One region of the Exiguobacterium sp. s21 genome, then DNA from elsewhere that is predicted to be linked to it. Evidence: riboswitches for the same ligand, from Rfam matches in the RefSeq annotation. Region 1 holds a riboswitch; each other region holds the start of a gene.

Region 1 (7,186 bases):
CGAGACCGAACATGAGACATGCCACGGTCAGAAATTTAATCGTCGGGTTCATCTCATGAAATGTCATCGCGATTCCACCATCAATAAGCCGTGGGTGCGTAGTAATTCTTTTTCATCCCAGAGTGAAGCGTCATATGGCCCACTCAAGTCGCCGTCACACATCAAATAATATGTGTTCGCAATCCGCGCGAAGCTGAGGTCGTGCGTCACAAACAAAATCGTCTGGCCGGATCGTGTTCGTTCGACCATTAAGTCATAGAGCGCACGAAGCGATACCTCGTCTTGTCCGGCAGTCGGTTCATCAAACGCAATCAGTTGTTTATTAGACAGCATCATCACTCCGATGGCGAGCCTTCGTTTTTGACCGTGACTAAGGGAGAGTGGATGGTGGTCACGCACTGATTCGAGCCCGAGCCGCGTTAAGACGTCCTCAATCGGGCGATTATGGCCATATGCGAGTTCTCGGGTCACATCATTCGTAACGAATAGATGCGCCGGTGATTGCGGGACGAGGCCGACTTCACGATGTTTCCGGGCTAGGCTTCGCAGCCATGTCGACTTTCCGCTACCATTTCGACCGAGCACCGCAATGAGATCACCCTCAGCGACCTTTAACTCGCTCGCTGCTAATTGAAATGTTTTTCGTTTTAATTCCGGTATGTGAAATAACATTTCCTTTCCTCGTTCAACTTTAATTGGAGAGAACGCATAATCTGGTCGGACGATGAACGGTCCATCATAGTCGATGCGCCCACTCACGAGCTTTATTTGTCGGTTAAAAAAATCACCCCATATGTATGGCCGATGCTCGATGACGACAACGTTTACGGTCTGTGCGACGCCGTCGAGCCAACGAACGAAATGATGGGCGGTCTCAGGATCGAGGTGAGCGAGCGGCTCATCGAGGAGGAGCCACTCGGGACGGCCAATCAAGGCACAAGCGACGGCAATTTGCTGCTTCTCACCCCCCGATAGGTCATGAATGGTACGGTGACGATAATCGGTCAAATGCAACGCCTCTAACATTGTGGTGACACGGGCCATCATCTCGTCTCTCGCGACGGCAAAGTTTTCGAGCGTGAAAATCAATTCTTCTTCGACCGTCTGCATGACGAACTGACTGTCCGGGTCCTGAAAGACCGTTCCGACGCGCCGGTTCACTTCGCCAGCTTCATACGTATCATAAGAGCGATCGAACAAGTGCAATCTGCCCGTCACGATGCCATCACAATTGTCCGGATAGAGACGATTCATCAAAGCGAGCAATGTTGATTTTCCCGAACCACTTGCCCCTGTAATGACCGTTCTCCCTTTTGTTAGACGTAGTGTGATATCCGTCAAGACATCGCATTTCTTGTTCGGATAACGAAATGTCAGATGTTCTGCCTCAATCATGCATACGGTCCTGTCGCGCGAGAGCATACCCATCAAGCGCGCCCGTCCGAAGCAACAAGTCGCTCAAAATCTTACCGCCCAGACCAGCAATCAACATCCCGCTCGTTGCGCGTAGTGCGAACATCGTAGCTACATATGTCGGACTGAGGGCATTGAGCCCTCCCATGACGTACGTATATGCGAAACTTGTCACAGCAGCACTGAATCCGGCGAGCATGAGCACCCAAAGATCATAGCGTTTATAACCCGTCAAAGCGAACGCCGCTTCGGCGCCGATCCCTTGAACGATCCCGACTAAAATGATGCGCGGTCCGATGGCGTTGCCAATCATCATCTCAATCGTCGCCGCAAGCACTTCGGACAAGAATGCAGCCCCAGGCTTGCGAATGATATAAGCTGCGATAATCGAGACGATGAACCATATCCCAAAAATCCATTCGTAGGCGATTGGTCCAATCAGACCGGCCCACAAGTTCCCAGCATGGACGAACGCCAAATAGACCACCGCGAACACGACCGATAAAATCGACAACAAGACGATCTCTTTTAACTTCCACGATTTAAGCATCCATACGTCCCTCATGTGACGGACTGTTCACGCTGAACGTCACCGTCATGACGACGTGGCTTGTCTTCTGTCGGACGCGTTCAAACGTCGCCTCATAGAAAGCGAACACCGGCTCGATGTCCCCATGTATACCTGAGGCGTAATGCATCGAGTCATTGAAGACACTTCGCTCTTTCGCAAAAGCGATTTCTTCGTAGATGATGTCCATATAGTCGTCATCACCGAGCGGATAGAGCGCGAACTGTGAGGAGATATATTGCGGACCGACGGGACCATTAAGCGGTTCGCTCGACACAACGAGCACTTCATCTCCGGCCGTATCCCCTGGACACCCGACCGAGAACGTCCCGCTCATCGACACATGTTCCCCTGTCTTTGTCGCGTGTGACAGCACGGCCTTAGCCACATCGAATACATGCTCACTTCGTCCACGGATGACCGTCGACACGTCATCGGTATGTCGCCAGACGTTTTGTAAATCCGTCTCCTTCAACGCCCCTTTGATGATGCTCACGAAATCAGTCGTCATCGGGCTCAGTGTAAAGCGGAACCCGACGATCGGGCTCGTTCCACATTGTTTGTTCATGTTCTATTCCCCCTTATTATGTGTACACAAAAAAGCCGCATCCATGAGAATGCGGCCACTCGTCCAATTTTAATCCATTAGAAAAAGTGCCACACTTCCTCACGCCGGTATTACCCGGATCGAGTCATAAGGGATTGGAGCCATGCTCACATCTCAGCCGAAGCACCCCTAGTGTAGTCCAATGTATGCGGTTGTTCATGCAAGAATCAGTATAGACGACCGCTTTCATTTTGTAAACGGTCTTATGAGAACGTGACGACCTCGTTCCCCGGAAGTGTGTCCCGGAGCGTCGACCAATCCAGCGCCATCTCCTCATCTGTCAGCAGACAGTGATCGAGCTCTTGTTCGATGATGGCTCGATCCATCCGCTGCCCGATCAAGACGAGCTCCGTCTGTCGGTCCCCGTACGGTTCGACATAGTCGGCGGCGAGTTCCGGTTCGGCCGCGAACATGTGACGACGCTCATCTTCCGGAAGCGTCGCGAGCCAGCGCCCGGCATGTTCGAGCGTCGAGGCGTAGCCCGCTTGTGAAAACAGACAGGCGAGGTCGTTCCGGGAAGCAATCCATAAGAACCCTTTCGCGCGGACGATTTCTTCCGGAAACGCCTCGATCCAGGCATGGAGACGCTCCGGGTGGAACGGCCGACGCCGACGATAGACGAATGAACTGATGCCGTATTCTTCCGTCTCCGGCGTGTGCACATCTGTCTCAAGTTCTTGAATCCACCCGGCCGCATGCATCGCCTGTTCGAAATCGAACAAATTGACATCCAACAGCTCGGTCAATTCCACGTTCGCATGGACAGACGTCAACAGCTTCGCGGTCGGGTTGAGCGCCTTCAACAGTCCGGTCATCTCGCCGAGTTCGGTCTCGTTCACGCGATCCGCCTTGTTCAAGACGATGATATCGGCGAATTCGACTTGTTCGACGAGCAGGTCGACGACTTCGCGGACGTCTGTCGCCTCAATCGCCTGCTTGCGTTCATGGAGCGACTCGCCTGAGTTGAAATCTTTTAAGAACCGAAACGCATCGACGACGCTCACCATCGCATCGATATAGACTCGGCTCGTCAAATCGATGCCGAGGGCGTCATCGGCATATGTAAACGTTTGGGCGACCGGGATCGGCTCTGAGATACCGGACGACTCGATGATGATTCCGTCGAGGTCCCGGTCGTTCGCAAGCTCTGCTACCGCCTCGAGCAGGTCCTCACGGAGCGTGCAACAGATGCAGCCGTTCGATAGTTCGACCAACTTTTCGTCCGTCCTTGAAAAACCGCCCTGTTCAATCAATCGCTCATCGATATTCAACTCGCTCATGTCATTGACGATGACGGCGTATTTCTTGCCCGTCCGATTGTTCAATATGTGGTTTAATAGTGTCGTCTTACCGCTTCCTAAATAACCGGACAGCACGGTGATCGGGATTCGTCTCATTCTACCCACACCTAAATCGTAATGATTACTTTTTAGATGATGACGGGTCGGTGACGTCTGTCAAGAAAAAAACACGCCCGTTTCCGGACGTGTTCTCCTGCCTATTCTTCTAACGCCTTGCGTTCGGCCTCTGAGCGTGGATAGGCGTTCGCCTGCCACTCGGCTCGATAAATCGAGTCGAGCTGGGTCAGACCGACCTCATCCGCGTCCTTATCGGCATCCACACTCGGCGTCTCATCCCACCGCGGATTCAAATACGTATGATCGTCTTCCCGGTTCGCTTCCAACAGCTTTTGAATCCCGACCCGGGCGACCGCCGCGAGCGCCAAACCGATTCCCGCACGAACGAGCAATCGTTTTACCATCTTCGTACCTCCTTATCGACCAAACCGATAGAGCGGCATCCCTTTCACATCTGTATCAATTTTAAAGACCGAACCTGCGTCCGGATGGGCCTCGAGCGCCGCGTCATCCATTCCTTCGCGCGCCGTCGTGATGGCAAGTTGTTTCAAGTCATCACCGACGAAACAGCATGACGTGACGTTCGGGGCCGGCACGAGCACCTCGAGCACTTTTTCACCCGTCTTCGGGTTCCAGCGCGAGACGCATCCGCCCGCGAAGTGGGCAATCCATAAAAAGCCGTCTTCATCGGATGTCATACCGTCCGGGAATCCTTCCTCATCTTTGAAATCGATGACGACTTCCCCATCCCCGAGTGTTCCTGTTTTCAAGTCGTACGGGTATTTGCGGACCGTCTCGGTCGGTGTATCGATATGGTAGAACGTCGAGTGGTCCGGAGACCATGTCAGACCGTTCGACAGCGTCAGTTCACTGAGCATGACCTCGGTCGTGCCGTCACGGTTCAAGCGATAGAGCGTCGCCTCGTTCTTCTCGTCGTTGAGATGAAGCGTCCCGGCAAAGATTCGTCCGTACGGGTCGGCCTTTCCGTCGTTGAAGCGAAGATCACCTTCCGGGTCATCGAGTTCGACGAGTTTATCGAGTCGCTTCGATCCCTCGTCCCATTCATAGATGCCGTCTTTCAAGCCGACGACGACGCCGTCTGTCACTTTCGGGACCGCAAACCCGATCTGTTGTCCCATATCGAACGATGACAGCTCGTCTTCCTTTTCGTCGTACCACCAAAGTGTGTGTCCTTCGATGTCGACCCAATAGAACCGTTTCAGTTCAGCATCCCAACATGGGCCTTCCCCAAGTGTATTTCTGACTCGAATCCATAACGCCGCGTTTACTGTCTCCATTGAATTGCCTCCACTCTCTACATTGATTTCAACTGACTATTCCCTGAGCGGATGAGGTCTATTCAAGATTTTTCAAAATCGTTCCGCAGAGTCGGGGGCGATGTCCGTTTTTTCCTTCGTCGGAGCGGCTCTATGAAAAAAAAAAACTCCTTGAATCATTCGATTCAAGGAGTCCACTTATTTCGCACCTTCGACGTTCATATGTTTACTGCGCAACTGGCCGCATGCCGCATCGATGTCAGTCCCGTGCTCAAGGCGGACACCGGTGTTGATGCCACGCTTCTTCAAGACATCATAGAACGCCATGATGTCCTCCGAGGTACTGCGCTCGTATTGGATATGCTCGTTGACCGGGTTATACGGGATCAAGTTGACGTACGACTTGTCCTTGATATCGTCGATGAGGTCCGCCAATTCCTCAGCGTGCTCCGGCAAATCGTTCACTTTCGACAGGAGAATATATTCGAACGTGATTCGTTTGTTCGTCTTCTCGACGTAATACCGGATGGCCGGCATGAGCTTGTCGAGCGGGAACGCCCGGTTGATTTTCATGATTTGCGTCCGTAGCGCGTCGTTAGGCGCATGGAGCGACAGCGCCAAGTTGATGCGCAAATCGAGGTCCGCGAACTTGTAAATCTTTTCGGCAAGTCCGCTCGTCGAGACGTTGATTTTACGCGGGGCGATCGCGAGACCGCGCTCGTCCTTGACGACACGCAGGAAGTCGACCAAGTTGTCAAAGTTATCGAACGGTTCGCCGATTCCCATGACGACGATATGGCTGACCCGGGCCCCTTCGCCGACTTCGTCCAAGTAATGTTGCACGGTCATAATTTGTTCGACGACTTCGCCCGCCGTCAAATCACGTGTCTTCTTCAAGAGACCGCTCGCACAGAAGCTGCAGCCGATATTGCACCCGACCTGCGTCGTCACACAGACCGAACGGCCGTACTTATGTCGCATGAGCACAGTCTCGATATAGTGCCCGTCGTGTAGTTTAAGTAAAAATTTGACCGTCCCGTCGCCCGCCTCTTGTTTGACGAACAGGTCTTGCGTCGAGATGACGTATTCGGCGGCGAGCGCCTCACGCACCTCGGCCCGTACCGAGATGTCCTCGATTTGTTTCACTCGGTCGATGTAGAGCGAGTCCCAGATTTGTCTCGCATGGAAGGCGCTGTATCCCCAAGAGACACACGCTTCTGTCAGCTGATCGAACGTCAGCCCGTATATAGATGGTTTCATTGCTATCTGTCCTTTCTTCAATCCGCATACGTACCATTGTAGCGGACGTGGACGACGGGTGCAACGTTCTTATAACGGTGGAACGGGACGCGAAATATGTCGCTCGAACGCATACGCCAGACGGATCAAGTCACGTTCGGCATAACTCGTCCCGGTGAACGATAGGCCGAACGGCGCCCCACTCGCTTTCAAGCGATATGGGATCGTGATGGTCGGATGCCCGGCTTTTGCCGCCATGTCATAGTTCAAATCGTGAGGCAAGACGAGCGCGTGCAACTGTTGTTCGTTTAATAGGCGGTCGAGTCCGTCCGTCTTGGCGTCACGCACGTCATCGAGCCGACGCGTCAAATAGGCCGCCTCGATGAGACGTCCCGACAATCTTTCCGCCTTTTCGAACGTCTTTTGTCCGTGCGGGATCGTCTCAGGATGTCTGTTGTTCCAGTCCATCAAATCCGACAACGTCTCGTATGGGAGCGTCGTCGTGGCCAGGTACGCCTCGATCCCAAGTTTGAACTCGTGGTACAAAATATCGCCTTGGTCGAGCGTATCATGGGCGGGCAGTTCGACTTCGACAAGGTCGATGCCGCTCTGTTTCAACAGCTCGGTCGCCTCACCGTATAATGCTTGTTCTTCTGCTGATAAATCAGCTTTGACGATCCCGACACGCATCCCGACCGCTTGGCGCTCGTCGAGGCATGTCCGA
Region 2 (7,186 bases), on a different contig from region 1:
CGTGGCCGACGGTATGGGAGGGCATGAAGCCGGGGAGGTCGCGAGTCAGCTCGTCATCGAGCAGTTTCGTCGTGCCTTCCCGACGCTTCCGGCCTCACCGATGGAGATGGAGAATTGGTTTCGCCACAACGTGGAACTGGCCAATGAGCAAGTGCTCGATTTCTCGAAACAAGCGAACCTGCTCATGATGGGGACGACGATCGCCGGTGTCTGCTGGCACGACGAGACGATCGTCATCGTCCACGTTGGGGATAGTCGTGTGTATGCCTTGCGTGACGATAAACTTCAGCAGTTGACAGAAGACCATTCCTACGTGAACGTGTTGAAGCAGCTCGGGGAGTTGACCGAGGAAGAGATACGCGTCCACCCGAAACGTAATATCATCACCCGTGCGATCGGCTCGAAAGAGCATGTCGAACCTGATCTGCAAGTGTTTGCCGAACCCGAGTTTGACACGATTTTAATCTGTACGGATGGCTTGACGACGCATTTGACCGATGACGAGATCAAGCAAGTCTTGGAACGCCCCGTCTCGGCGGACGTCAAGGCGGATCAATTGATCGATCGAGCCAACCGTTTGGGTGGGAGTGACAACATCACTGTTGCCCTCGTCCAGTTCACAGATAGAAAGAGAGGATGAATCCGATGCGAAGTGGAGAACGAATCAACGATCGTTATCGGATCGAACAGCAAATCGGCAGCGGCGGCATGGCAAATGTCTACCGGGCTCACGATGAGATTTTAAACCGAACCGTCGCCATCAAGGTGTTGCGATCTGAATTCTCGCATAATGAACAATTTATACGCCGGTTTGAACGAGAAGCCCATGCGGCGACGAGTCTGAACCATCCGAATATCGTCGCCATTTACGACGTCGGAGACGAACGCGACATCTATTACATCGTCATGGAACATGTCGACGGGATGACGCTGAAACAATATTTGCAAGAAGAGTACATATCTGTCGACGAGGCGCTTCGCATCATGGGACAGATTTGTGATGCGATCGACCATGCCCATGCGAATCGAATCATTCATCGGGACATCAAACCGCAAAACATGATGATCGATCAGAGCGGCAACGTCAAAGTGACGGACTTTGGGATTGCGGTGGCCATGTCGAACGCGACGCTGACCCATACGATGTCGGTCCTCGGGTCGGTCCACTACTTTTCCCCGGAGCAAGCGCGCGGAAAGTTCGCCGATGAGAAGTCAGATATTTATTCGCTCGGCGCCGTGCTCTATGAACTCGTGACCGGCCGGGTGCCGTTCATCGGCGAGACGCCGGTCGCCGTCGCGCTGCAGCATCTGCAAGACGACCCAATTCGACCGATGGATTTGAACCCGAACATCCCGCAAGCGCTCGAGAACTGTATTATGCAGGCGCTCGCGAAGTCACCGGGCGCACGTCATGCCTCGGTCGCCGCGTTCAAAAAAGATTGCATGACGTCACTTGATTCAGAACGTGCGAATGAACCGAAGCGGTCGAACGCTGAGCAAGATGCGTTTGATCAGACGCTCGTCATGGCGCCAGTCGTACCGGATGAGCCAAACGTCAAAGAGGCGCCCGAGCAACCGGTCGCAGTAAGTGAACCTGTGAAAGACAAACCGAAACGGAAGAAGAAGTGGTGGCTTTGGCTCTTGCTTGCGCTCCTGTTGATTGGTGGCGGGATCGGGGCTTACGTCATTGCTGACGAGATGTCCCGTGCCGTCGTCCCGGACGTCGTCGGCATGACGAGCGACGAGGCGACGACCGAGCTCGAAACGGCCGGTTTTGTCGTCGAGGCAACTGAACGGGCAAGTGACAACATTGCCGCTGGCGACGTCATCTCGCAGACACCGCAAGCCGGACGGAAGCCGAAACGTGGGACGACCGTGACAATCGTCGTCTCGGCCGGAAAAGAGACGGTCGAGATGCCGGATGTTGAAGGACTGTCCCAGTCGTCGGCCGAACGGACGCTCAAAGATCTTGAGTTCACGGATATCGAGATTCAGTCGGAGGCATCCGAGACGGTCGATAGCGGGGATGTCATCTCCCAATCGATCGCCCCAGGCAACGAGGTCGTCCCATCTGAAGAGACGGTGACGCTTGTCGTCTCGACCGGCAGTAATAAAATCGAACTCGCCAACTTGGCGGGCTATACGTTCGAGGAAGCGACGACGTATGCCGAACAGAATAGCTTGAAAATCGTCAAACGTGATGAGTATTCAACGAGTGTTCCTGCAAATCAAATCATCCGCCAACTCCCGACGGCAGGAACGGCAGTCGACCCGGGGACGGAACTGACCGTCATCGTGTCACAAGGGGTCGAACCGACCGACGTCTCAATCGAACGGGAAGTCAACGTCGAAATCGAGCCGCCGCCCGAAGGGGAAGAGGCTGAAGCGCTCGAAGTCGTCATTCGGACGGTCGATGCCCGTGGCGAAGTCGAGGTGTTGCGTGATAAGATAACGGAGACGACGACTTACTCGTATACGCTCGTCATCGCACCGGACGAAGTCGGAACCGCGACGATTGAAGTCGATGGCGAAGTTGTTCGCACGGATACGGTGACTTACGCACAAGCAAAAGAATCACAATGAAGAGGTGGCGTGCGCGTCGCCTCTTTTTCTAAGGAGGTAATGGAATGAAAGGTACGATTATTCGATTACAAGGCGGGTTTTATGACGTCATGACGGAAGAGAAACAAGAGATCCGTTGTCGCGCCCGCGGCAATTTCCGAAACCGGAACATCTCACCTGTCGTCGGCGACGATGTCGACATCCAAGACCAAGGGGATGGTACCGGTTATATATTGGCTGTTGACGAGCGGTCGAACCATCTCGTCCGTCCGCCAATCGCCAATATCGATCAAGCGTTCTTGTTATTCTCGGTAAAAGAGCCGGCGTTCTCGTTCCATCTGCTCGACCGTTTCCTCGTCTTGATTGAATCGAAGCAAGTCCATCCGATTATCGTTTTGACGAAAATGGACTTGTTGACGGAGTCGGAACGGGAGAAGATTCATGAAGCAGCGGCCTTATACCGTTCGATCGGCTATGAGGTCATCGAGACGTCGACCGAGGACGGATCGGGAATCGAACAAATTCGTGGGTCGTTTAAGGAGAAGACGAGCGTATTCGCCGGACAGACCGGGGTCGGCAAGAGCTCGCTCTTGAACGCGGTCGCACCTGAGCTTGAACTTGCGACCGGGAAAATCTCGAAATCACTCGGGCGCGGTAAGCATACGACGCGTCACGTCACGCTGATCACGCTTGCCGACGGGCTCGTGGCCGATACGCCTGGTTTCTCGAGCCTCGAGTTCCCAGAAGAACTCGAAGTCGAAGAGATGCGCTGGTGTTTCCCTGAGTTCGTCGAGCGGCACGATGACTGTAAATTCCGCGGTTGTGCCCATTTGAACGAACCAGGTTGTGCCGTCAAAGCGGCCGTCGAAGCTGGAGAAATCGCTTCCACCCGCTATGAGAATTATGTTACGTTTATGGCAGAGTTAAACGATAGACAACGGAGGTACTGACATGATTAAAATTGCACCATCGATTTTAGCGGCGGACTTCGCCAATTTAGAGGCAGAAGTGAGGGCGGTCCAAGAGGCTGGAGCGGATTACATCCATTTTGACGTCATGGACGGTCAATTCGTCCCGAACATCTCAATCGGCCTACCGGTGTTAGCGAGCTTACGGAAGAAGTCGGACATGGTGTTAGACGTCCATTTGATGATCGACCAGCCCGAACGGTTCGTCGAAGATTTTATCAAGGCCGGGGCAGACATCGTCACCGTCCACGTTGAAGCGACGAATCATTTGCATCGCGTGTTGCAACAAATCAAAGCGGCTGGCGCCAAGTGTGGTGTCGTCTTGAATCCTCATACGCCGCTGTCGTCGATTGAACATGTGCTCGGTGACGTCGACATGGTGCTCCTTATGACGGTGAACCCTGGCTTTGGGGGCCAGGCATTCATCGAATCGGTCGTCCCGAAAATTGCAGCGCTGAGCGAGATGCGCCAAGCGCGTCGTCTCGACTTTGAAATCGAGATCGACGGCGGTGTCAACGCAGAGACGGCGAAATTATGCATCGACGCTGGAGCTGATGTGCTCGTGGCTGGCTCAGCCATCTATAACGAGCCGAGCTATAAAGACGCAATCGATAGCATTCGTCACGCATCTCGTGTATAATCGTCAATAGAACAACAAATATTGTCGCAAGGGGTGTCACATTCTGTGGCTGAGAGGCATTTGCTAACCCTTTGAACCTGTTCCGTTCACACGGACGTAGGGATGTGGCGAAAATGCACGTTGCTACTCGATAGCAGCATGGCGTTTACGTCATGCTGCTTTTTGTCGTTCGCTCATATAATTAGGAGGGAATAAGATGAAACAACGTTTAAAACTACAGGCGCTCATTGAAATCTCATTGTTCGCCGCACTCGGCTTGATCTTTGATTTGCTCATCCCGTTCCGGATGCCGCAGGGTGGATCGATCAGCCTGGCGATGTTGCCAATCTTCGTGATGGCGTACCGCCATGGATTAAAAGGAGGACTGGCGACAGGAGCGCTCGTCGGAACGTTGCAACTGCTGTTCGGGGCTTACATCTTCACGCCGGTCCAGTTCCTGCTCGACTACACATTCGCTTATGGTGTCGTCGGTATGGCCGGACTGTTCGCCGGACAAGTGAAACGAGCCGCCAAGGACGAGGCGAAAAAGACGCTCGTCGTCTACTTGGTGCTCGGGGCGCTCCTCGGTTCTTTGCTTCGCTACGGCGCCCACGTTTTATCAGGGATCGTTTTCTTCGCCGAGTATGCGGAAGGGCCGGTCGTCGCCTATTCGTTTGCTTATAACATGACGTATATGTTGCCGTCCTTCCTCGTGTCGGCCGTCGTCCTCGTTCTCTTGTTCGTCTCGGCACCACGTTTCGCCACGCTCGCGACCCGGGACGTCCGCTAATGCGGGTGCTGATCGTGGCGGCCAGCCCGGAACCAATCTCGGGACTCCCTCGTGACGTCGATTACATCATCGGCGTCGACGGGGGGTACGAGACACTGTTGAACCACGGGCTGAACCCGGATCTCGTCGTCGGCGATTTCGACTCTTTCACGGGCGAAGTGCCGATCGACGCCGTCCGTTACCCATCTGAAAAAGATGTGACCGACCTTGAGATCGCGCTCGAGGCGGCCCGTGGACACGGGGCGACGGAGATGCTCGTGTACGGCGCTCTCGGTGGACGCCTCGACATGACGCTCGGTAATATTGGGCTGCTCGAGGCGTATCCAGAGATGTGTTTGTTCACGGCCGGGCAAACCGTTCGTCTTGTCGGAACCGGGCGTCACGAGCTCCCGCGTCAAGACGATCACTATTTGTCGCTCGTCCCGTGGAAACGGGCGAACGTGTCAATCCGTGGCGTCAAATATCCGCTCGACCACCACGATGTCGTCAGCCATGAGGCGCTCACAATCTCGAACGAGTGGGCCGGCGAATCAGCGGATTTGATTGTGCATGAAGGCACGGTGCTCGTGCTGTATATCAAAAAATGAACACAAAAAAATCCCATCGGCGAATGCCGCTGGGATTTATTTCGTTCGTGTATAAAAATTATACGCGTTCAACGAGACCTGATTTAAGAGCGCGAGCTGAAACCCAAACTCGTTTAGGTTTACCGTCAACGAGAATACGAACTTTTTGTACGTTTACACCCCAAGTGCGTTTTGTCTTGTTGAGTGCGTGCGAACGGTTGTTACCTGATTTAGGTGATTTACCTGTTACGTAGCATTTACGTGCCATGCGTTTCCCCTCCTTTTTTATGTGGGTTCGTCCTAATAGACACTCGTTTATATTAGCACGGGTTTTTTCACGATGCAACTAGAAAATCATAGGATGACAAGAAAAAAACTTGACATTACTGGAAAGGATTTTAATAATGAATGAGGGTTACGGCTACAATTGACCGAGTTTATGGAGCAGGTTCTTTTAATAACTAGGTACTTATTGTAGAATGTAGTGAAGGTATCATTCCGAATGAAGGAGGCTACTCCATATGGCAATTGAAATGAAGACAACATATGGCAATATTGACATCACGAACGACGTGGTCGCAACACTCGCAGGCGGTGCGGCGATGGAATGTTTCGGCGTTGTGGGAATGGCGTCTCAAGCTCAATTGAAAGACGGGATTGCAGAACTATTGAAGCGTGAAAACTACGCCCGAGGCGTGGTCGTACGTCAAGATAGAGAAGACGTACATATCGACATGCACATCATTGTGAGTTACGGGACGAAAGTGTCGGAAGTCGCATATAACGTGCAAAGCCGTGTAAAATACACGCTCGGTGAAACTTTAGGATTAAACGTTTCGTCGGTAAACATATTCGTACAAGGCGTTCGTCTGACGAATGACTGACGAGAACGAAGGAGGATTTGGTGTGGGTTTAAAACGTTTAGATGGATTGGTGTTCGCGAACATGGTCGCGAACGGTGCAGCCAACTTGAGCCAGAATGCGGATTATGTAGATTCGCTTAACGTCTTCCCGGTGCCGGACGGCGACACGGGAACGAACATGAATTTGACGATGACATCGGGTGCGAAGGAAGTGGCCGCACTCAACACGACAAATATCGCTGACGTCTCATCGAAGTTTGCACGTGGTCTCTTGATGGGGGCACGCGGGAACTCCGGTGTTATTTTAAGCCAATTGTTCCGTGGCTTCGGTAAAGCGATCGAAGGAAAGACCGAAGTGTCGACAGTCGATTTCGCTGAGGCATTGAAACGTGGTGTCGACACGGCATACAAGGCGGTTATGAAACCGGTTGAAGGAACGATTTTGACGGTTGCTCGTGAAGCGGCCGACGAAGCGCTCCGTGCTTCAGAGTCGACGAGCGACTTCAACGAGTTCATGGAACGTGTGATCGTGGAAGCGAAAGCTTCACTCGAGCGGACGCCGGACTTATTGCCGGTCTTGAAAGAAGTCGGCGTCGTCGATTCGGGCGGCCAAGGCTTGCTCGTTATTTATGAAGGGTTCCTTGCGAGCCTCGAAGGAAAAGAGCTCGAGAAGCCACATGCACCGGTCATGGATGCGCTCATCGAAGCCGAACATCATGCCCACGCCGCGCAAGGATTCATGTCGACCGAAGACATCGAGTTCGGTTATTGCACGGAAATCATGGTTCGTTTCCAAGATGAGAAGTTGAAGGATGCCC
Region 3 (7,186 bases), on a different contig from region 1:
AGATGGATGGCCCGCTTATTGAACGCGGCCACCGTCAACCGGAGCGGTTTGCCTTCGTGCGCTGCTTCTTGCATCACCAACCGGACGAACGTACGCCCGTGCCCCCGTCCCGTTCGATCCGGATGCATGCCGAGCCCGAGGTCGACGCATGTGTCATCGTAGACGTATGTATCGTTCGGCACTTGTGCATACGTGCCGAGACAATAGAAACCGATCAACGCCTCGTCATGGACGGCCTGATACGCCATCAGTTCATCCAGCCCTTCCGCTGAAGCTTCTTGGTTATAGAAATCATACGGTGCCTCGTACGTCCACGCTTGAATCGCGCGGGCGTCTTGCTGTGTCATCGGGCGAATATCCATGACAACCTCCTTTCTCACGTCTCTTTTTGTTCGTGCTCGTCGGCAAACATTCCTGTCTACATCAAAAAAAGGATGGGTCGCCCCATCCTCACTTCCGTGTCCACGTCGCCGTGATGTCGACGTCGGCCGCATGCATCAAATTATGGATCGGACAACGAGCTTCGACGCCTTTCTGGAGCGCCGCAATCCGTTCATCCGATTCGGTCGTATCGAGGACGATGTTGACGTGTACTTTCTCAAAATACGTCCGTACTCCTTCAACGCCTTGGAAGCCGCGCGGGTCGAGCGTTCCTTCGGTCACGAACGTCACCCCGTCGTAGTTGAAATCTTGGTCTTGCGCCACGTAGGCAATCATGATTGTCGTACACGACGACAATGCCCCGAGCAAATATTCGAGCGGGTTCGGACCGGCGTCCGTCCCGCCGAGACGTTCCGGTTCATCGACGACGAACGGTTCGAGGTCACGCACATGCACCGTCGTCTTCACACTCGTCGCTTCCCCTTCGGCTCGCATCGTTACTAACGGTTTTTCAGTCATATTGTCTCCTCCTCTATCAAATTGCCATCTTCATTCTCGTTCCCGTTATTTCGGTCCATGTAACACTTCGTCATAAATCGCATAGTCGTTTTTACCGTGTTGCTTGATTTGATACATCGCTTGATCAGCTTTATGAATGAGCGTGTCCAAGTCCGCCCCTTGATCCGGTGCGACACTGACCCCGATGCTCGCTCGAATCGGAATCGTTTCCCGTCCGAGCCGGAACGGCCGCTCCGTCAGCAGCAACTGCAAGCGCTCGACGAACGCAACGATGTCATCTGCATCGACGTTCGGCACATAAATATAGAACTCATCCCCGCCGACGCGCGAGGCTAGTCCCGCTTCCGGCGTCGCCATCTCAAGCAACTCACCGAGATGAATGAGAAAATCATCGCCGACTTGGTGGCCGTACGTGTCGTTGATTCCTTTAAAGCCGTCGAGGTCGATGACGACAAGCGCAGGACACGATGATGCTCGAAGCGCTCGGACCGCTTAAGGGCATACATCAATAATAGGATCACAAGAAAATGAAACACGTTACCGACGGTCATCGTCGTCAAATAAGACGCGTTGAACTCAGGATAAATCCAGACACCGACTTGGTCGAAACGCTGACTGTTCAAGATGTTCTCTTGACGGATGAACGTCAACGCGACCGGGACGAGCGGCAAATAAATGGCATACGGATAAATCCATCTCGGTAACTTCGCCCCGACGCCCGTCACTTTGACAATGAAGTGGACCGAACAGACGAAAATCAAAATTCCGGCGTTACCGAACCAATACGTCAAGAGCAAGGTGACTCAATAGAAAAGCCGGAAGCAAGTAAACGGCCATATAGAGAAATAATGCGGTCATGGATAGACCCCTTTCTTCTAACAAATCCATCTCTTACTTTCTCTATCGGTCGAAGCGAATCCTTTGTCGAGTTCACGGACACATCCATACAAAAAGCGAGCGGAACCAAGTCCGCTCGCTGTCGTCATCTCGTTTATAATGTGTCCTCAATCGCCGTGTCACCTTTGACGAGGTCAATCGCTTGATTGTGGGCTGCGTCACGACCAATGAGATGTGCCAAGAAGGCCGCCACGTCTGCACGCGGAATCTCACCAGTCGATACGTCGCCCGTCTTCACTTTGCCGGTACCGGCGTCATCTGTGAGAGCGCCCGGACGGACGATCGTATACGTAAGCCCGCTCTCCTCGAGCAGACGATCCGCATGATGCTTCGCGACATAGTATGGTTTCATCTCTTCCGGCCATGCCGAACGATCTTCCGCCTTCATGGCGCTGACCATGACGAACTGTTTAACATTCCCGTTCTTGGCAGCCTCGATACTTTTCGCCGCGCCGTCCAGGTCGATCAACAACGTCTTGTCGGCTCCAGTGCTACCACCCGAACCGGCCGCGAACACGATCACGTCCATGCCAGACATCGCCTGTTCAAGTGACGACACGTCACCTTCGAGGTCGCCTAGGACGGCCTGATAGCCTTTCGATGTAAAGTCGTCGAGTTGGTCTTGTTTCCGCACCATCGCCGTGACTTGATGCTTCCCTTCCTCGTGCAATCGTTCGACGAGCTGTTTCCCAATCTGTCCATTCGCGCCAATTACAAATACGTTCATCTGTCTTCCTCCTCGATTTGAATTCAGAGACAAGCGAAACGCCGTGTGGCCATGGCCACATCCGGTGCAGAAGCGATGGCTGAGATGACGGCGACGCCGTCCGCCCCGTCTTGCCGAATCATCGGGACATGTTCCGGTAAAATGCCACCAATCCCCACGATTGGCAGCTCTCGATACATGGCTCGAACTTGGCGAATGAGCACCGTCCCATTGACTGCCCCGGCGTCTGCTTTCGAGTTCGTCGGGTAGACCGGACCGATGCCGACGTAATCCGCATAGTCGATCGCCGCAGCCGCTTCTTCGAGCGTATGGACGGAGACACCGAGCCATTTGCCCGGACCGATTCGTTCGCGAACGCGTGCGGCATCGGCGTCGTCTTGCCCGATATGCACGCCATCCGCATTGATGCGCTCTGCCAAGTCGACGTCGTCATTGATGATGAACGCGACGTCATACGAACGACAAAGTGTTTGCAACGCTCTCGCCATCGCTTCTTTTTTATCCCCATACAGTGCCTCTTTACCTTTTTCGCGAAATTGGAAACATGTCACGCCACATCGGAGCGCCGTTTCGACCGTCTGGAGTATGTCTTTCGTGTTCGGTGTCCCGCATACGAAGTAAAGCCGTAACTGTTCAGCGAGTGCCCGCCTTGATGGATTCAATCGTCACGCCCTCCTCTCCATACGCCACATATGCCCAATGGTTCGTCGGTCCGTGTCCGGCGCCGATCTCGAGGCCATGGGTGATGGCGCTTTGAATGAACCGCTTCGCCGTCACCGCCGCCTCCATGATGGAACGACCTTTGGCAAGTTCCGCTGTAAGCGCCGCCGAAAATGTACAACCTGTTCCGTGTGTATCGCTCGTCTGGATGCGCGGGGCCGAGAGGAGGAACACTTCCGACTCCGTCATGATCAAGTCTTCGGCAGTTTCACCTTCGAGATGGCCGCCTTTTAAAATAACCGCGCGCACACCGTACGCTAACATCCGCCGAGCCGCCTCGAGACGATCATTAAACGATCGAATCGTCAAACCGGTCAGCACTTCCGCTTCCGGCACGTTCGGCGTGACGACTGTCGCGAGTGGCAACAAGGAGGTCTTGAGCGCATCGATCGCCGTGTCCTGTAAAAGCGGGGCCCCTCCTTTCGCAATCATGACCGGGTCGACGACGAGTCGGTTGAAGACATGACGTTTCACCCCGGTAGCGACCGCCTCGATGCGCGCCGCATCAAATAACATCCCGGTCTTACATGCTGCGATCGAAAAGTCCGAACCGATTGCATCGAGTTGTTGCGTGATGAGTTTCGGCGACACTGCTTCGACCCCATGCACCCCACGAGTGTTTTGAGCGGTGACGGCCGTCAGAACGCTCGTCCCGAACACGCCGAGCTCTTGAAACGTCTTCAAATCAGCTTGGATTCCCGCTCCCCCGCCAGAGTCCGAACCGGCAATCGTCAATACTTGCGGCCGCATCATGACACCACCTCAATACGGTCGCTCGGCAACTCGACGGCCGTCATCTTGCCGAGTTCATTCAAGAAATGAACGGGGAAGTCGCCCGGTCCGTCCGCCAAAGCGGTAGCCAGTTCGCCGCACCGGGCATATCCGGCGAGCGCTGTCGCCGTGGCCGTCAACGCGTCGGATTCGACCGCAAGGAACGCACCGACGACCGCACTGAGTAAACAACCGGTCCCTGTCGTCCGGGCCATCGCTGCGGTGCCGCCTTTGATTTCAATCGTCGCGTCCCCGTCGCTGACGACATCCGTCTCTCCGGTCACGGCAACGACACAGTTGTAGCGTCGTGCCGCCGCGCGCGCGATGTGATTCAAATCAACCCGCGTTTCCCCAGCGTCCACGCCGCGCGCCGCCGCGTCGAGACCAATCAATGTCGCGATTTCTCCGGCATTGCCTCGGATGACCGTCACGCGGACGTGTTGCAAAATGGATGTAGCGACGTCACGTCGAAACGCGGTCGCCCCGACACCGACCGGATCGAAGACGACCGGCCGGCTCGATTCATTCGCCGCCTGTCCGGCTCGAATCATCGTACGTTCCGTCGTCGCATCGAGTGTGCCGATATTGAGTACGAGCGCATCGCTCGCAGACGCCATGTCCGCGACTTCTTCGACGGCTGACGCCATCACCGGCGCAGCGCCGATGGCGAGCAACCCGTTCGCCGAAAAGTTAGCGACGACGATATTCGTAATGTTATGGATGAGTGGCCGTTCGGCTCTGACTTTGTCCCATAAGTCGCGCTTCATCGTGTCACCCCCGCCGGTAAATCCCACGATTCGAGCGTCCACGCCATTTCCCAAAACGCATGTTCATAATAACAACTCTTCAAGAACAGCTGTTGATACCGGACCCGTTCTTCCGCTGTCGCTTGTCCGGCGAGCACGTCGAGCCGTTCAAGCTGTTCCTCGACGAGATCGCGGAACCATTCCGAACCGTACGTCGCAATCCACGTCGCATAGATCGGATGATCGGGTGTGGCATCTTTCATTCGTTCCCCAATCTCATAATAGACCCAGTAGCACGGCAAAATCGACGCGAGCACGTCGCCGAGCGTCGGACCGGCCTGTTGCATATGGAGCGCATAGGCGTAAGCCGTTGGAGCGGGCTCAAACGTTGCCCACTCTGCCTCCGTCACGTCGAGCAAGGTGAAAAACTCACGGTGCAACGCATGCTCCGCTTCAATCGTATGAAGCGCATGCGTCAAAAAGCGGCTCGCTACTTCCATGTTCGGGGCGAGGGTCGCGCCTTTCGCCTGCACTTTGGAGAACTGGTTCAAATAATATGAGTCTTGCATGACGTAATGCCGAAATTTCGCCTCGTCGAGTTCACCCGTTCCGAGCTCGCGGACGAACGGATGGTCAAAGCTGGCTTGAAACAAGGCATCGGCCTCTTGTCGAAGATGTGCGGTGAATGTCATTCTTGTCTCCTCCTTTGTGATAAAAAAAGACGCCGCCTCCCATAACGGAAGCGGCGTCGGATTTACACAAAGTGTACGAGAACAATCGGTTCGCCCACTTCCCTACGCTAGCGTGAACTAGATCAGGTTCAAAGGGTCTGGACCTCGTCCATCTCAGCCGCGTCACGCGACTCCCCTAGTGGTAAACATTATGAAATTCGGTCGTCTACGACCACATCATATCAGTCTTTATCTTTGTTGAAAACCCTTTATCGCGAGAAGTGACGGTTCAACAACGTCCCCATTTGGGAGAACCGTTCGGTACCGAGCTTGCGTCGATTCGAGGCCGCGAACACGTAATAATCGACTTTGCCCATGTAATAGATCAAACGCAGGCCGGCCAAGAAGAACGTGATTGTCGTGCTGACGGCAAAGCCGACGCCGTACCAATCGATGCCGCGCGGCAAGAGCAAGAGCGTGAACAACGCATTCAACGTGAAGAACGAGATGTTGACGAATAATGCCCCGCGTCGATCCTCGAAATAGAGCAACAACAACGTCAAGATGAGAATCATCGCGTTCGCGAACGCCGCGAGCGTCGTCATCCGAAAGATTTGACCGATCTCATCCGGGACGCCGATCCAACTGACGAACACGCCTGCTATGAGGATGGCGAACAACGTCACGACGCCTTGGCTCCGCGCGAGTCGAATCAACTCATTTTTCAGCACCGACGTCATCGTCTGTTTCGCTTTCTCGATTTGATGGAGCGCCCCGCCGTAGTTAATCAATCCATAAAACGTGCGATAGCGCTCATAAAACCGAGTCTCGACGGCGACGACGAACAGGAGTTGCGTCGGGATGATCGTCAAGTACGACCAAAAGATGGCCGTGTCATAATACGGGTTGAACAAGAACGAGTCCGCGATGATGACGCGTCCTTCACCGAACCAGATGATGAAATTCGTGACCCAAATCCCGAGCACGTACAACACGCCGATGGCGAACAAGTCTGGATAGCGGTCGAAGTACTTGAAGTACGAGAACTCTTTCACCGCGTAACGGAGCGGGAACGTCCGGAGCATCGCGAAGAACAACCCGAACAACGTCACAATCATCCCGACCGTGAAACCGAGCAACAGCTCGAGACTCGACGGATTGACCATGAGACGGCTAATCGCATAGACGCTCCCGACCGAGATGAGTCCGCCGAGCAAGAAGCTATAGGCCACCGCTTGATAATACTTGGCGGCACTCAAGAACAAGAACATGACCCAGATGACATTGATCGTCATGAATAAAACGAACAACGTCAGTTTGTACAGAAAATCGAGCGGCGACAATAGCCAAAAGATACTATACAGAATCGTCGCGGCGAGGATCGTCACTTTGAGCATCCCGGTGAAGACCGGGAAAATCTCATGCGCTTTCTTCTCGTAAAACAAGTCCGCCACATATCGGGTGACGACGAGCTGTTGGAAGCTGAACAAGATTTGCGAGAAGATGAACGCGTACGAGACCGAGATCATGAAAAGCGTCCGTTCGGCGAGCGATAACGTCGGCATTTGGAACGCCAACAATTGAATCGTCCCGACGACCAAGATGACGATCAACCACGGTCCGGATGTGACGAGGCCCGAGAACGTGTACGCCTTCAACCTGGACGAATAGTAGTCTTCTTGGAACAACTTCTGCAGCTTAAACCCGATGCCCGCCATACTGTTCCCTCCTCGTTTCATAGATGGCTTTGTAGC
Region 4 (7,186 bases), on a different contig from region 1:
GGCAAACTGTCGGCCGTCTCGGAAGCGGAACAGTGCGGCTGGCTCCAAGACCGGTATGGCGTCTCCTGGCAAATCGTGCCGTGGGAGATGGAAGAGATGCTGACGACCGGAACAAAGGAACAATTGGCACGAGTGACCGAGGTGTTCTTGCCGATGAAGAAAATCGACGTCAAGGCGTTACGAAACGTCTACTAACAAAACAAGCCGTCCCGATTAGTTCGGGGCGGCTTGTTTGTCGTGTTGTGTGAAGTCGGACAGGGCGTCTTTCTCAATCATTGTATCGGATAAGCGAAGCTGTTCGGCGGCCTCGTCAATATACGGCTCACATGCTTGAAGCGGCAAGTCATCACCGGTCTCGACCGAATAACACATGCCGCTGCCAACCGGCTCCGTCAAATCCGGGACGAAATAGAGGTTGTCGTAGCGGAAGGAGCCATTCCGGAACACGGTCAAATTGGGCTCATCGTCGAGAAGCGAACTTCCAAGCATGTACGTCGGTGTCATGCCGAGCAAATCGAGGATGGTCGGGGCCAGGTCGACTTGCCCGCCGCTCGCCTGCACCGTCTGACCTCGTTTGAGCCCGGCCGGTTTGATGAATAACGGGACGGAGCGGTCAAGCTGGAACAACTCGACCGTGGAGTCGGCGTCTGCTTTTATAGCCATCTCGTCACCGGCAGCGGTCAATCCGCTGTCGTGGTCGCCATAAAAGACGACCAAGGCGTCGTCCCACGTTCCGTTGGCTTTCAGTCGTTCAATCATGAGACCGACGGCGGCATCGCTGTAGTGGACGGTATGATAATAGTCTTGGAGGAGCGGGTCCTCGTATTCCGATAGATCCAACCGTTTCTCCTCGTCCGGAATCTCATACGGCGTATGGCTCGTCAACGCGACCATGAAGGAATAGAACGGCTCTTCCAACGTGTCCAAGTGGTCGACCGATGTCGTCAGGAACTCCTTGTCGCCGACGGCCATACCGATGACCGGATTGGCCGGATAATCGTTTTGGTGGAAGAAGTGGTTGTAGCCAATTTGCTCATAGAAGTTGGCACGATTCCAAAACTCCTTGTCGAACGCATGCATCGCGGCCGTATCATAGCCGGCTCGTCGTAACTGCTCAGGCAAGGCGTCAAACGTGTTCGTCGCATACTGCGTATACACCGAACCTGATTTGACAGGATAGAGCGAGGCGTTGACGGTGAATTCCGCATCAGACGTCCGTCCCTCGTGAGTCTGATGATAGAAATTCGGGAAATACAGCATCTCATCACGAAGCGCATTCAGATTCGGTGTCAGTTCTTGACCGTTGACCGTCTGACCGATTACGGACGCTTGGAACGACTCGAGTTGGACGACGATGACGTTCGTATCGGCTGTGGTCTCAACTGGTTCGGTCGCTAACGCTTCGATTTGGTTGCGCTCCCGTTCTGTCAGGTCGTCACCGAGATGAAGGGCGTCCTGAAGGCCGCGGAATGCATCGAGGCCGTGATAGCCCCAAAAGCCGAGCTGATAATACTCGCGCATGTTCGAAATCGAGCTTTTCCGGTGATCTGTTTCGGCGTAATGAACGACGGTCGGGACGGTAAAGACGATGAAGCCGACAAGAAAACCGGCGACCGCCAAACGGCGACCGAGACGTTTCGGTTCCGTGATGGGGTGTCGCTTCATATAGAGGAGGACAGCCGCGTAGACGAGCAAATCTGTGAACAAGATGAAGTCAGGAGCTTGAATCAGTGTCAGAAAGCCGCCCCCGACGTCTCCCATCTGGCCGATGTCAGAGAGCAAGGCGGCCGACAGCAAGTTACCGAAATAGCGGTAGTACCAGACGTCCGAGATGAGTAGCGTGCTGTGCAGAAACAGCGACGCGAACAAAATCCAGCGACGTGTCTGCGATTTTACGAGTAGCGCCCAACTCGTCATCATCAAGATGGTCGCGAGGTTGATGAATAGAAAAGGTAGGTCGAACGCGCTCGCGGTCAACAGGCTGAAGAGGAACAGCTTGGCGAGGGAGAGCGATAAGTAACTCCAATAATCGAGATATTTCATGAAAGGCCTCCAAACGGTACGGACAAAGTGTGTTCTTTGTCTTGTACCTGTTCGAAGACGGCGAAAAACATGAGGGTGTGCGATTTTGGCAATAAAAAAAGCGAGGCAGCGCCTCACTTGATGACAAACGTGTCCCGGAGCTCGATAATCGTGCCTTCCGGAGCTTTTAATTTACTCAAATGACCGTCAACGACGAAGTAAATGTTCCCGCCGTGCTTTGGTAGGAACGTCACGCCAAGTGATTCTAGCCGTCTCACTTCCGCTTCGAGGTCATCGACATAAAGCGCGAAGTGGACCGGGCCGGCCACGTGCTTCGAATAAGGCGACAACGTCTCGTCGACTTTTGCCGTTTGAAGCTCGATATAAAAGTCACCGAGTTTGAGCCAGCTGTTGTACGCGCGCGTATGAAAGTCGGGCGACTCTTGAACGAGCTCGAAGCCGAGCGCCTCATAAAATTGTTTGGACGCCTCATAGTCGGGTGTTTGAATACAGATGTGATGGATTTGTTTCATGATGTCACTCCTTTGTTTTAGTGTATCGAATCAACGTTCTGAACGGAACTTTTCTTCACGTGAGACGTATAGGACACCGAGGAGGGAATGATGATGAAAATCCAATACGAATTGACAGAAGACGACTATATCCGGTTCAACTTGAGCCATATTAAACGTTCGAAGACCGGAAAGCGAATGATTCTCCTGCAGCGAATCATCGGACCACTTATCTTTTTAGGCGCTGCTTTCGTGCTGGCGACGTGGCTCCAAGAGACGGACTGGTGGCTGTACGGGATATACGGAATCGCGAGCGTTCTGTGGTTCCTATATTATCCGAAATACTTTGAACGGCACGTCCGGAAGCAGACGCGGCGTCTCATCGACGAACGCAGCAACGAAGGTATGATTGGTCCCCACACGATGGATTTGGAGGAGACTGGTCTGCGCGATTTAAATGAGTTCGGCGAGACGCGTGTGTCATGGGCAGGAATCAAGGAAGTCGTCGAGGAGGACGATTATGTGTATCTATACAACTCCTCGGTCAGCGCCTATATCTTGCCGAAGCGCGGACTGGACATGGAAGAGGTGCGCCGATGGCTGCCGATACGCTGACGATTCAACTTGTCGATGACACGAACCGGGAGGCTGTTGTCGCCTTGACCGTCGCTTCTGACCAAGCTCGCTTTATCGAAACAAACGCCGAATCGCTCCGCGAGATGGAAACCGATGTCAAATATGCGTGGCAGTGCTATGCACTTTGTCGCGATGATCATCCCGTCGGCTTCATGATGATTGGGGCAGAGAACAAGGTGGAGCGTTACATCTGGCTCGATCGATTTATGATCGATGTGACAGAGCAAGGGAAAGGTATCGGTTCAACATGTTTACAACTTGCGATTCAGTGGATGCAAGAACGCTTCGATGTCGATGACCTCATCCTCAGTTTGCATCCGATGAACGAACCGGCAAAACGGTTCTATGCGAAGGGGGGATTTGTCGACAGTGGCCTGATTGATGAGGCAAACGGGGAAGAGATTTGGGTGTATCACGTTAAGCAGGGACAGCCGTCATGAGTCGGCTGTCCCTGCTTTTGTGGACGTTGTATTTTGGACAGCACTGCCCGCTTTGAAAAAGAGAACGATCGCGGCCACTCCGAAAATCGAGATGAACACGTTTTGGAGCAGCACATCGACGAACATCGGCTCGCTGGAAAACGTGCCTGTCGCAATCTGAGCATTCCAGCGGGTGAACGTGGCGATGCGTTCGAGCGTGTACAAGAGACCGGACATGAACAGGCAAGCGGTGGCCGCCAATAATAGCGTCAATCGATTCAAGAAATGACCTCCCAGTATGTGTTATCCTGATTTTACCATTTTTTTCAGCGGGGGGAACTCCTATTTATCGTTTCACCGTGAGCGGTCGTAATTGCTTGACCCGAGCCAAGACGATCCAGCCGAGCACGGCCCCAGTCACACTCGAGGCAAGGAAGGCTGGGAAGAAGAACAGCGCCCCGAACTCGGTCCCCATCAACACCTTGGCGTACGGGACGGCGACGAGCGAAGCGATGAGGCCGGTCCCGATGACTTCACCAAATGCGGCGAAGGCGACGCGGTTCGTCTTCATATAGAAGACCCCGGCCAAAAGCGCCCCAATCATACCTCCGGGAAAGGCCAAGAGCGACCCGGTACCGGTCATGACACGGACGATTCCGGTCACGAACGCAACGAGAACGGCCCCGATCGGCCCGACGGTGACGGCGGCGATGACGTTCACCATATGTTGAATCGGATAGGCACGGGCGACACCGGTCGGAATCGAGATGAACAGGGAACCGATGACGGCGATGGCGATGAGCATCGCCATCCAAGTGAGTTGTTGAATACGCATAGATAGTCTCCTTTCAAAATGAAAACGCCACTTCTCCAAGTGGAAAAGTGGCGTGGAAAGACAGACGAATCCCACACCACTTCCCTACGCTGGTATGAGCCAGATCAGGTTCGAAGGGTCCGGCGCATGCCGTCTCAGCCCGAAGGCTCCCCTAGTGGTCGTTTATTAACATGAGTATAGCATACCGTCATTGGACGCGGTCGAGCTTTCGTGGTCGGAACGTGACATAGATGATGCCGACGAACAGACCGTACAACAAAAGGGAGAAGACGAGATTGATCAACCACGGGAGTGTCCCCATGAACACGGCGACGGACGCCTGTTGAAACCAAACGAGCGAGAGCGAGACCCCGATGAAGCTGAGCACGAGCGTGGTCCAAAAGGCGACATCCCGTCGCTTGAACAGACGCCAGACGAGCAGACCAATGAGAAGACTGACAACGGCCGTCGCCCCTAAATACATATACAAGATGGCATCGACCGGGTATGAGTAATATACAACGTCCATATCGTTTCCTCCTAGGAGATGATGAAAGAAAGGGTGAACAGGATGAGACAGGCAATCCCATGGCGTGACCGATCGTTTCGTGAACGGTTCGAACGATGGATTGAGGCAAACGTGCCGAATGCGAGGTGGCACGTGATCAAAGATACCGATTTGACGTACTTGCTTGTTGGCGCGCTCGATGAGGAACGTTACTATGCCAAAGCGGTGACCGACATCAGCCGTGGCGAGGCCGGACTGACGGCGCTTCTAGCCGAGCGGCATCCGGGTCTCATCCCTGACGTCATCGCCATCGAGTTCGCTCAGCATTGGTTACTCATGCGAGACATCGGCGGTGAGGCGTTACGTGAACGACCTAACGTGAGTCGATACGAAGCGGCGTTGCGTCAATACGCACAGCTGCAGCGACAGGAGATCGACCAGATCGAGACCTGCTTGTCTTACGGCATCCCGGACCGCCGACCGGACAAGTTGAAGGACGAAATCCGTGCGTATTTACCTGAGCTCTGCGCCGGGCTCGAGCAATACAAAGCCGAGGCCATGCTCGCGCTTCAAGATGAATTGATCGCGATGTGCGATGAGCTGGCGATTGGGATGCCGATGAGTCTCGAGCACGGTGATTTGCACGGCGGCAACATCTTCTGGCGGGAACGGACGAATGATTTGTGTATCCTCGACTGGGGCGACGCGACCGTCACGCATCCGTTTTTCAGCGTGCGCGTGTTTTGGAACGCGCTGTACGACTTATTGCCGGAAGAAGACGAGGTCGCCTGGTATGAACAGATTCAAACGATGCGTACGGTTTACTTGGAAGCGTGGAGCGGCGTCGCACCCAAGGACGTACTTTGGCGTCATCTATTGATCGCCGAAGAGCTCGGTTGCGTCTATCGTGCCTTGTCGTGGCATGTATATGTGACGAAGTACCGGTACGATGTAGCTGAGTCGAGCGATAAGCCGGCGCAATGGCTCAATTTGCTACTCGAGTACCGGGACTTGAAACGACGCTTCCCATAAGTCATTCATGTTTCTCGAGTAGGTTTTCATAATCCGTCTCGCTCCAAAACAGCGGAGCAATCGACTCCGGTCCTTTGAAGATCTCACCGTCTCGGTCATAGACGATGGCGTAGCCACCCTCGACTTCAAAGACGATCAAATCGGCCTTCACTTCCTTGACCCCGTTCCCAGCGATGATGACGTTCTCGAGCGGGTCACGCGTGACTTGGACGCCCCATTCATCGAGCTCGACGATGAGCGCGGATGTGTAGGCGTGGCGGTTATAGAGCGCCTGAAACTCGCCTTCGGTCAGGACGACGTCCGTCGGTGGGGCACTCGCCCCATATTTTCGCTTCTCGATCTCTTCGACGAATTGGAGGAACGACGCCTCTTGCCAAAACAGTGGCGCGACCGACTCGGGACCGTTGGCGATGTCTCCATTTTCACTCTCATAGATGGTGGCATAAGTGCCGTCGTCGAGTTTGAACGGATGGATATCGGCGTATGTATGATGGATGCCGTCGCCGGCGATGACGACGTGCTCGAACGTCTCGCGGAACGGGGTGAGTCCATCGTTCTCGAGTGCCGTCAAGAGCGGCGCTACTTTTTCGTATTGGTCGAAGACGTCCTTAAAATCTTCTCGCGTCCAAGCGGTGATGTCTTCGGACGACGGCTCATTTGTATCGGTTGGGACGATGGGTTGCTCAACGGAATCGGTGCACCCGGTCAATAAAAACACACTGAATCCGAGTAGGCCTAGGCGTTTCATCAATCAAACCTCCTAAGAAAGTTACATTTTTTTCCTGTTATCAATGAGCGTAGCATGTTTGCCAGTCATTGAGAACCCGGGTACTTTCTCGCTCAGGGTTGCCGCTTCAAGTAACGGTCGAGTGCCTCGTGAAATCGTTGTTGTTGATCGAACGGGATGTCATGATCGGATGCGGGACCATAGCGAATCAGATGATAGAGCGAGGCGTCGATATCTGTCAGCTCGATGCGCTCGAACCAGTCGACGACCGTCTCATTCTTCCGAAGTTTTAACTCAGGGGCGAGCGACGCGTTGAACGTGATCAGCCAATCCCTCAGTTCGATACTCGTGAGCATCGGGAACGTCCGTGCCTCAATCGATGTGTCCGCGTTGAGAGACAGTGGCGCCAAGGCATTCTGTCTACTAGAAAACGTGAATCCTTTCCCCCGTCGACGACGCAGCCATCTACGCACGCCATAGACGGTCAACCCGATGGCAGCAAGGAAGGCGAACAAT

What was found. A riboswitch is a leader RNA that binds a small molecule or an ion and turns the genes downstream of it on or off. The one in region 1 is predicted to bind thiamine pyrophosphate.
Region 2: it holds a riboswitch for thiamine pyrophosphate, as region 1 does, so the genes downstream of both, thiT (energy-coupled thiamine transporter ThiT) here and KNP06_RS08830 (YkoF family thiamine/hydroxymethylpyrimidine-binding protein) in region 1, are expected to answer to the same signal.
Region 3: it holds a riboswitch for thiamine pyrophosphate, as region 1 does, so the genes downstream of both, tenA (thiaminase II) here and KNP06_RS08830 (YkoF family thiamine/hydroxymethylpyrimidine-binding protein) in region 1, are expected to answer to the same signal.
Region 4: it holds a riboswitch for thiamine pyrophosphate, as region 1 does, so the genes downstream of both, thiW (energy coupling factor transporter S component ThiW) here and KNP06_RS08830 (YkoF family thiamine/hydroxymethylpyrimidine-binding protein) in region 1, are expected to answer to the same signal.

Annotation. Positions count from the first base shown of each region.
Region 1 covers NZ_JACSLF010000006.1:83,643-90,828, forward strand. The annotation lists gene KNP06_RS08815 (energy-coupling factor transporter transmembrane component T family protein) at 1-67, opposite strand, end outside; gene KNP06_RS08820 (ABC transporter ATP-binding protein) at 64-1,395, opposite strand; gene KNP06_RS08825 (ECF transporter S component) at 1,388-1,963, opposite strand; gene KNP06_RS08830 (YkoF family thiamine/hydroxymethylpyrimidine-binding protein) at 1,956-2,549, opposite strand; TPP riboswitch at 2,629-2,729, opposite strand; gene KNP06_RS08835 (GTP-binding protein) at 2,792-3,985, opposite strand; gene KNP06_RS08840 (hypothetical protein) at 4,087-4,350, opposite strand; gene KNP06_RS08845 (SMP-30/gluconolactonase/LRE family protein) at 4,363-5,244, opposite strand; gene rlmN (dual-specificity RNA methyltransferase RlmN) at 5,422-6,483, opposite strand; gene KNP06_RS08855 (amidase family protein) at 6,553-7,186, opposite strand, start outside.
Region 2 covers NZ_JACSLF010000002.1:273,850-281,035, forward strand. The annotation lists gene KNP06_RS03880 (Stp1/IreP family PP2C-type Ser/Thr phosphatase) at 1-640, shown strand, start outside; gene pknB (Stk1 family PASTA domain-containing Ser/Thr kinase) at 646-2,583, shown strand; gene rsgA (ribosome small subunit-dependent GTPase A) at 2,628-3,512, shown strand; gene rpe (ribulose-phosphate 3-epimerase) at 3,514-4,170, shown strand; TPP riboswitch at 4,190-4,290, shown strand; gene thiT (energy-coupled thiamine transporter ThiT) at 4,367-4,939, shown strand; gene KNP06_RS03905 (thiamine diphosphokinase) at 4,939-5,526, shown strand; gene rpmB (50S ribosomal protein L28) at 5,585-5,773, opposite strand; gene KNP06_RS03915 (Asp23/Gls24 family envelope stress response protein) at 6,027-6,389, shown strand; gene KNP06_RS03920 (DAK2 domain-containing protein) at 6,412-7,186, shown strand, end outside.
Region 3 covers NZ_JACSLF010000003.1:198,285-205,470, forward strand. The annotation lists gene KNP06_RS05600 (GNAT family N-acetyltransferase) at 1-362, opposite strand, end outside; gene KNP06_RS05605 (OsmC family protein) at 451-900, opposite strand; gene KNP06_RS15290 (GGDEF domain-containing protein) at 946-1,347, opposite strand; gene KNP06_RS15295 (hypothetical protein) at 1,233-1,691, opposite strand; gene KNP06_RS05615 (SDR family oxidoreductase) at 1,892-2,524, opposite strand; gene thiE (thiamine phosphate synthase) at 2,548-3,186, opposite strand; gene thiD (bifunctional hydroxymethylpyrimidine kinase/phosphomethylpyrimidine kinase) at 3,158-3,994, opposite strand; gene thiM (hydroxyethylthiazole kinase) at 3,994-4,782, opposite strand; gene tenA (thiaminase II) at 4,779-5,453, opposite strand; TPP riboswitch at 5,536-5,640, opposite strand; gene pelG (exopolysaccharide Pel transporter PelG) at 5,702-7,150, opposite strand; gene pelF (GT4 family glycosyltransferase PelF) at 7,131-7,186, opposite strand, start outside.
Region 4 covers NZ_JACSLF010000003.1:244,385-251,570, reverse strand. The annotation lists gene KNP06_RS05940 (VOC family protein) at 1-195, shown strand, start outside; gene KNP06_RS05935 (LTA synthase family protein) at 214-2,043, opposite strand; gene KNP06_RS05930 (VOC family protein) at 2,157-2,555, opposite strand; gene KNP06_RS05925 (YcxB family protein) at 2,649-3,149, shown strand; gene KNP06_RS05920 (GNAT family N-acetyltransferase) at 3,131-3,610, shown strand; gene KNP06_RS05915 (hypothetical protein) at 3,605-3,871, opposite strand; gene thiW (energy coupling factor transporter S component ThiW) at 3,936-4,424, opposite strand; TPP riboswitch at 4,489-4,587, opposite strand; gene KNP06_RS05905 (hypothetical protein) at 4,612-4,932, opposite strand; gene KNP06_RS05900 (aminoglycoside phosphotransferase family protein) at 4,975-5,943, shown strand; gene KNP06_RS05895 (hypothetical protein) at 5,945-6,691, opposite strand; gene KNP06_RS05890 (hypothetical protein) at 6,784-7,186, opposite strand, start outside.